2 regions of the Bradyrhizobium sp. 27S5 genome follow, and region 2 is predicted to be linked to the other one. Evidence: riboswitches for the same ligand, from Rfam matches in the RefSeq annotation. Region 2 holds a riboswitch; the other holds the start of a gene.

Region 1 (3,395 bases), 2.7 Mb from region 2:
ACGAGGCGCGTATCGACCAGCCCGTCATCCTGCATGCGGCGCATCAGGGGGTAGATCGTGCCCTCGCCCATGCCGATGCGTGAAGCGAGCGTGCTCGCGATCTCATAGGCATAGCTTTCGCCACGGGCCAGCAGCGCCAGCACGCACATCTCGAGCGCTCCCTTCTTGAGCTGAACCTGGATCGTCGATTCCGCCATCGAACTCCTGCGGGTGTTGGGAGCTATATATAACAAGGTACCATGCAATGCAAGGTACCTGTCAGAGCAACATGCTTCAGGCCCGATGATCACGGCTACGGCCCCCGATCAGCGATCAATTCGGACGCTACGCCCGCTCCTTCGCGGCCGGCCGCATGTGAATCAGCGCATCGAGCACGACGACGAGGACGGGACGCTGCTCGTCGTTGACCAGCTCCGTCCTGAAGATCACGACGGCGTCGCGCCGCTCCGGCCTGATGGTGATCCTCTGGATCTGCGACTGGCCGGTCAGCGTGGCTCCAGGGCGGACCGGACTGGGCAATCGAATCTCCAGGCTCCGCCCGACTATGCCCGCCACCTTGCCCCAGATCGCCTCGACGACGAGGCGCTGATAGATCGCAATGGTGTTGAAGCCGCTTGCGATCAAGCCGCCGAACGGACCCGCCGCAGCCGCAGTGGGATCGGTGTGGATCGGCACGGGGTCATACTTGCCGGCGAACGCCAGGATCTCGGCCTCGCCGATCGTATAGCTGCCGAGCTCAAACGTCTGCCCTTGGGTGAGATCTTCCGCATACAGCATCGCGCACCTCCGCTTTCCGGCACAACGATAGACGATCGCTGCGGGCATTCCATGACCTCTGACGTCATGAACTTCGCGCACGCGACGCCGGATGCGAAGACGTGACGCGAGCGGTATCGGCCGCTCGCGCAACGCGGCGCATATGCCGCGCTATTGCAGCCGTGCCGCCCTCGCCTTGGCGGCCTTCAGGGTGTTCTCCATCAGGCAGGCGATCGTCATCGGGCCGACGCCGCGCGGCACCGGCGTGATCGCACCGGCGATTTGCACCGCCTCGTCGAAGGAGACATCGCCGCACACCGTGTAGCCGCCGTCCGGCTTCTCGACGCGCGTGGTGCCGACGTCGATGACGATGGCCTGCGGCTTGATCCAGTCGCCGCGCACGAGGCCAGCCTTCCCCACCGCACTGACCAGGATATCGGCCTGTCGGCAGATCTGGCTGATGCCGCGGGTGTGGATGTGGGTCTGCGTCACGGTCGCCTGCTCCTGCAGCAGCAGCGCGGCCATCGGCTTGCCGACGATGTTGGAGCTGCCGATCACCACGGCATGCGCGCCGGTGAGATCAGGCCGGATCGATTTGATCAGGCGGAGACAGCCGAGCGGCGTGCATGGCACCAGCGCATCGTCGCCGTGAAACAGCCGGCCTGCGTTCAGGGCATGCAGGCCGTCGACATCCTTGGCGGGATCGACCGCCGCCATCACGCGCAAGGCGTCGACATGGGTCGGCAGCGGCAGCTGGACGAGGATTCCGTCGATATCGTCACGCGCGTTGAGCGCTTCGATCCTGGCCAGCAGATCGGCCTCGCTGGCGTCATCAGGCAGGCGTTCGACCTCGCCACGCAGGCCGAGCCGTTCGGCCATCCTGACCTTGCTCTGCACGTAGATCTGGCTCGCCGGGTCACAGCCAACCAGCACGACCGCCAGCCCCGGTGCGCGAGGCAGCCGGTCCAGTTCGCTTGCAACCTGATCGATGACAATCTGGGCATGTGCATGCCCATCGAGAATATTCGCCGTCATGGGACCTCCGTTTCGAAGCGGTGCCCAGGCGCGCGGCGTTCAGTCTCTGCGCTCCCCGATGGTGGTCCATCCAAGCGCCAGTCGCGCAGATGGCGTGGTCATAGCCGCCCGGCCTGCCAAAGGCAATGGCAGACCGCGCAAGCGCAGCGTGCGCGACAACTTGCGGTCTTCTGCAAGGTGTGGAACTTATCGAGCATGGCGGACTGCACGCCTAGATTGAGGGCACAATGACTGTTTTCAGGCATCGCTTTTGGTTGACGGCGCTTGCGTCACTGGCGTGTGCAATGAGCGGCGCGTTGCCGGTCCATGCGGACTGGGCGACGTGCCGGAGCAAGCCGACGCGCGCCTGCGTTCTCGAAGAGGCGTTCAGCAGCAACGGCAGGCCGCTCGCCGGCAAGGAGCGGCTGGACGTGTTGATCCAGGCCAGCGTGCTGCTTCATATCGAGTACGCCACCGCCGCCGACATCGCCGAGGCACAACAGCTGTCGCAATCCGCGCAAAACGCCAACGTGACGAGCTACGCCCTGATTGCCATCAAGGGACTGGTTGCCGCCAACCAGAAACAGCAGGCGCTTGATCTGGTCGGCACCTTCGGCGGGTCGACGCAGCTCATCGGAATCGCCGAGCTCGCGCGCAGCCTCGTCAAGGCCGACGATCTCGATACGGCGCTGGCGTTGGCCGATCGGCTGCAACCGCCGCCCGACCCAAAAAACATCTACGGCACGCGCAGCGTCATCGCGATCGAGGCGGTGAAGGAGCTGGCAGACGTCGGCAAGATCGAGAAAGCCCGTGCACTGATGATGGAGCAGCGCTTCATCACGGAATCGCAACTGGCCGACATGCAGGTCGCCCTGGGGCGTGCCTACGCCAAGCGCGGCGATACGAAATCCGCGAAGGAGTTCTATGACCAGGCCGAGAAGAATCTGCGCACCGCCCTGGACAAATTGAGGGTACGCGGCGGAGAAATCCCGCTTCGCTTCTCCATCATCAAAGTGATGGCGCTGCGCGGCGACGGCGAGCCGGTCAAGCAGGCGCTGCAACAGATGCAGGCGGAGACTGCCGACGCGCAATTCGAGCTCCAGCGCCTTGTCGGCTATACGCAGGTCATCGTTCCACTGCTGGAGACCAAGCAATTTTTGCTTGCCCTCGACATCGCCAAATCGCTGACGCCGGTGACCGACAAGGACATGATGCTCGCCAGCATCGCCAGTTGGCAGGCCACGAACGGCTGGCCCGATGATGCCCGCACGACGCTGTCGCTGCTGACGGATCCGGCCGAAACGCCGCCTCAGCAGACCGCGCTGCGTAGCCTTGCCGCAGCGACCGCGAGGGCCGGCGACGTGGCTGGAGCGCTGCAGATTGTCGGCCAGATCCACGCCCCGAAAATACGTGCCGCCGCGCTGTTCCTGGTCGCGCAGGCCATGCCGAAATAGGCACCGCCTGAGCCGGTGGATTGATACCCCCAAAGGCCAAGTCCGGGATAGGATTTAGCCAAAATTTGCGTTAGTCACGGTTCCACGCCACGGCCTTTCCGACCCTGGCGCCCTCCTTCGGTCATCACGCCATTTCGGACATTTCGACATGAGACAGATCATTCTCGCGCT
Region 2 (3,395 bases):
GTCGCCAATTCGGACGTGCGGTTTCTAAGGGACGGCACGAGGCGTCTCAATTCAAGCGAAGGCGGCGGCCTGTTCGGACTGGATCTTGCGACCGGGAAGGTCACGATGCAGGTGGCGCCGGTCGCCTGCGGCGACCGCCCCCAGTGCAGCCCGGCGCTGTCGGCCGCGATCACCGTCATTCCCGGCGTCGTGTTCTCAGGCGGCGTGAGCGGCTTCTTGCGCGCCTATGCAACCGACGACGCTCGGCTGCTCTGGGAGATCGACACGGCCCGCGACTACACCACGATCAATGGCGTTGCGGCCCGTGGCGGTGCCATGGACGGACCCGGCCCGATCGTTGTGGATCACATGCTGTACGTCAATTCCGGCTACGCGCAGTGGAGCGGCTTGCCCGGCAATGTTCTGCTGGCCTTCGAGGTCGGCAATCCCTGACGAGCGCATAGAGCGTTTTCGAGCGAAGCCTGTCCCGCACTTGATGCGGGATGCGCACCGGCGGCGCCAAACTCCGTTCGGCATGTCTCCGCGCCAGGCTGCGGTTGCCGGTGTGCCGCCGGTCAGTTCGGTCCGGACGCGGACACCACGCCTGGAACAGGAAAAGCCCGGCACATCTCGGTGCATTCCGACCTGAGGCGCGCGACGACCGCATCGTCTCCATTCGCCCGCAGAGCCGCCGCAATGAACCCGCCGATACGATGCATTTCGGCTTCTCCCATGCCGCGCGTGGTCGCCGCCGGTGTCCCGAGGCGAACACCGCTCGGCCTGAGCGGCGGGCGCGGATCGTCCGGAATGACTTGCTTGTTGGTGGTGATGGCGATGGCATCGAGCACGTCCTCGGCCGCTCGCCCGTTCAGCCCGACCGATGCTGCCGTATCGACGACCATCATGTGATTGTCCGTCCCGTCGGTGACCAGCTTCATCCCTCGATCCATCAGCGCGCCGGAAAGCACCTTCGCGTTGCGCAAGACCTGCCGCGCGTAGGCCTGGAAATCCGCGGTCGCCGCCTTCTTGAGCGTCACGGCAATCCCGGCCACGACGTTCATGTGAGGCCCGCCCTGCAAACCGGGAAAGACCGAAGCATCGATCCGGCCGGCATGTTCCTTCCGGCACAGGATGATCCCGCCACGGGGGCCGCGCAGCGACTTGTGGGACGTCGTCGTCATGACGTCGAAGCCGGCATCGAGCGGATTGCGCATGACGTCAGCGGCAACCAATCCGCCATAATGGCTGACGTCGGCCATCGTGAGCGCGCCGACTTCGTCGGCAATGCTCTTGAATGCCGCATAGTCCAGGTCGCGCGGATAGGAGCTGTAGCCGCACAACACCATCTTCGGACGCGCTTCACGCGCCGTCGCGCGCAATGCGTCGAAATCGATCGCGCCGCCGTTTGACGGCGCCGTCTTGTAGCGAATGAAGTTGAACAAGCGCCCCATGTGGGACACCGGCGCGCCGTGGGTGAGATGACCGCCATGGGACAGGTCCATGGCGAGAATGGTGTCGCCGGGATTCAACAGGCCGAGATAGACGGCCTGATTCATCGGTGATCCGGAAAGCGGCTGAACGTTGGCGTGCTCGGCACGAAACAGCGAGCAGGCCCGCTGCCGCGCGAGGTTCTCGATGTTGTCCGTATACTGCTGGCCGCCGTAGTATCGGCGTCCCGGATACCCTTCCGAATATTTATTGGTGAAGACCGAGCCGAGCAGTTCGAGCACCTCCGGGTAGGTGTAGTTCTCGGACGGAATCAGTTCGACGCCGTCCTGTTGACGGCGCTCTTCGCCCGCAAGGGCGGCGGCGATCTCTTGATCGTTGATGGACAGTTCGTTGCGAAACGACGGCATGCTCGGGCTCCTCAACACGCTGTTTTTCCAGCAGATGGGTTGCCCAGGCGATCGGCGTTGAACCCTTCGCGCTTCACCGTGGTCAATTCCACGTTGGCTCGCCAGTCGCGCGAAAGGACGAATGAGCACGTAGACTCTTCGTGAGGAGAACTTAGCCGACCTGCGGACCTTCCGCAACGACCAGTTCAATGACCGCGGATAAGGGCGATGCCACTTTCGCGGCCGATGCCGGAAAACATCATGCCTCCGAACGGCATCATGTAGCTGATGGCGCGCGAGGTGTTCACCCGCACGGTGCCGGCGAGCAGCTGCTTGTCAGAAGAGCCGACCTGGGACTGATGCGAGCTTCATCGCGAACCAATGGGCCACCTTCTACGCCGGCAGCTTTGCGTTTAAACTGCCGCTACGGAGGTGTATGATAGATCAGTCGTAAGTGCATTCAACAGCGAACCAAGCAATTGCCGATCAAACGGCGAGAACTGATGACCGTTGCTCCAATCAAAACGGATAAAGGCGAAGACAGCGTCTTCGCCCATCCCTCGTTCTACGCTGAATTCGCACCGCGCGACGATCAGGCCGCCTTTGTGGACTCGATCTATATCCTGAAAGACCGGGGCCGGCTGACGGAAAGTCGGATATCATTCGCTTCCCCGCTCAAGGAGCTTGCCTTCGTATTCCGGGAAGGCGATTCGGCCGGCAAAGTGGTCTTCAACGAGCCGAGCCTCGATTGCAGAAGAAAAGGAAGGGCGTTCTTCGGTTGGATCGTCGGTGTCAAGTTGAAACCGAATTGGCCGGGAACGCCGAGCGTCCACAATCCGACGATCGTCGCGTGTCGCGATGCGCTGGCGCGAATCGTCCGGGACAGTCCATCGTGCTTTGACATTCTCGACAGCGTGGATCTGATGTTACTCGCGCTCGCGCGGAAGGCGAGGCCCCCCTCGATTCCGGGGTGCGACCCGCTGGATGCGCCGCATGGTCGGGTGAGCGAGCTGGCGGGCCATGTCGGTAAATCGGTCCGGACGGTGCAGAGGCGAGTGCGAACGTCGACCGGTTGCCCGCCCAAGCGTTTTCTTGCCGTGCAGCGCTTCCGTCGCTCGGTCTACGAAATCGCGGCCGGAGGCGATGGTCTGTCGGGGATTGCATCTGATCTCGGATTTTCCGATCAGGCCCACCTCACCAGAGAGTTTCGGCGACACGCCGGTGTCACGCCCGGGGCGTTCCGGCAGGCGTGGGGCAGGCCCCGTGCGCAGGCTGTCCGATTTCTTCAAGACGCCGAACGATCCTCGCGTCTAGTGATGGCGGTGTGGCCACTCGGGACCACGACCGAGTCCGGTTGAGCAGGTTCGCCTTTCACGCTGGCAGGTCGCGGGCCGTCGCCTCGATCCATCGTCAGACGCGGGCAGCTCAGAATGATCATCGACGCCTGGATGCAGCATCCGAATCCCGCCTGGATCGGGGATCCGATGTTCGAGTCGTTGCGTCGGTGGAGACCCGGCAAATGGTCGGAAACGGCGCCCCCTATCGGAGACACGCTTGCCGAGATGGATCGTGCAGGCGTTT

Evidence for each region. A riboswitch is a leader RNA that binds a small molecule or an ion and turns the genes downstream of it on or off. The one in region 2 is predicted to bind ZMP and ZTP.
Region 1: another riboswitch for ZMP and ZTP. It lies ahead of WDM24_RS24520 (bifunctional 5,10-methylenetetrahydrofolate dehydrogenase/5,10-methenyltetrahydrofolate cyclohydrolase); the one in region 2 lies ahead of glyA (serine hydroxymethyltransferase).

What each region holds. Positions count from the first base shown of each region.
Region 1 is NZ_CP147714.1:5,209,879-5,213,273, forward strand. Features, by position in the region: gene WDM24_RS24510 (PadR family transcriptional regulator) at 1-197, opposite strand, end outside; gene WDM24_RS24515 (MaoC/PaaZ C-terminal domain-containing protein) at 325-777, opposite strand; gene WDM24_RS24520 (bifunctional 5,10-methylenetetrahydrofolate dehydrogenase/5,10-methenyltetrahydrofolate cyclohydrolase) at 928-1,791, opposite strand; ZMP/ZTP riboswitch at 1,807-1,886, opposite strand; gene WDM24_RS24525 (hypothetical protein) at 2,076-3,224, shown strand; gene WDM24_RS24530 (hypothetical protein) at 3,373-3,395, shown strand, end outside.
Region 2 is NZ_CP147714.1:7,908,258-7,911,652, reverse strand. Features, by position in the region: gene WDM24_RS37255 (PQQ-binding-like beta-propeller repeat protein) at 1-432, shown strand, start outside; gene glyA (serine hydroxymethyltransferase) at 555-1,835, opposite strand; ZMP/ZTP riboswitch at 1,870-1,954, opposite strand; partial or broken gene WDM24_RS37245 (aldehyde dehydrogenase family protein) at 2,030-2,149, opposite strand; gene WDM24_RS37240 (AraC family transcriptional regulator) at 2,318-3,172, shown strand; gene WDM24_RS37235 (amidohydrolase family protein) at 3,245-3,395, shown strand, end outside.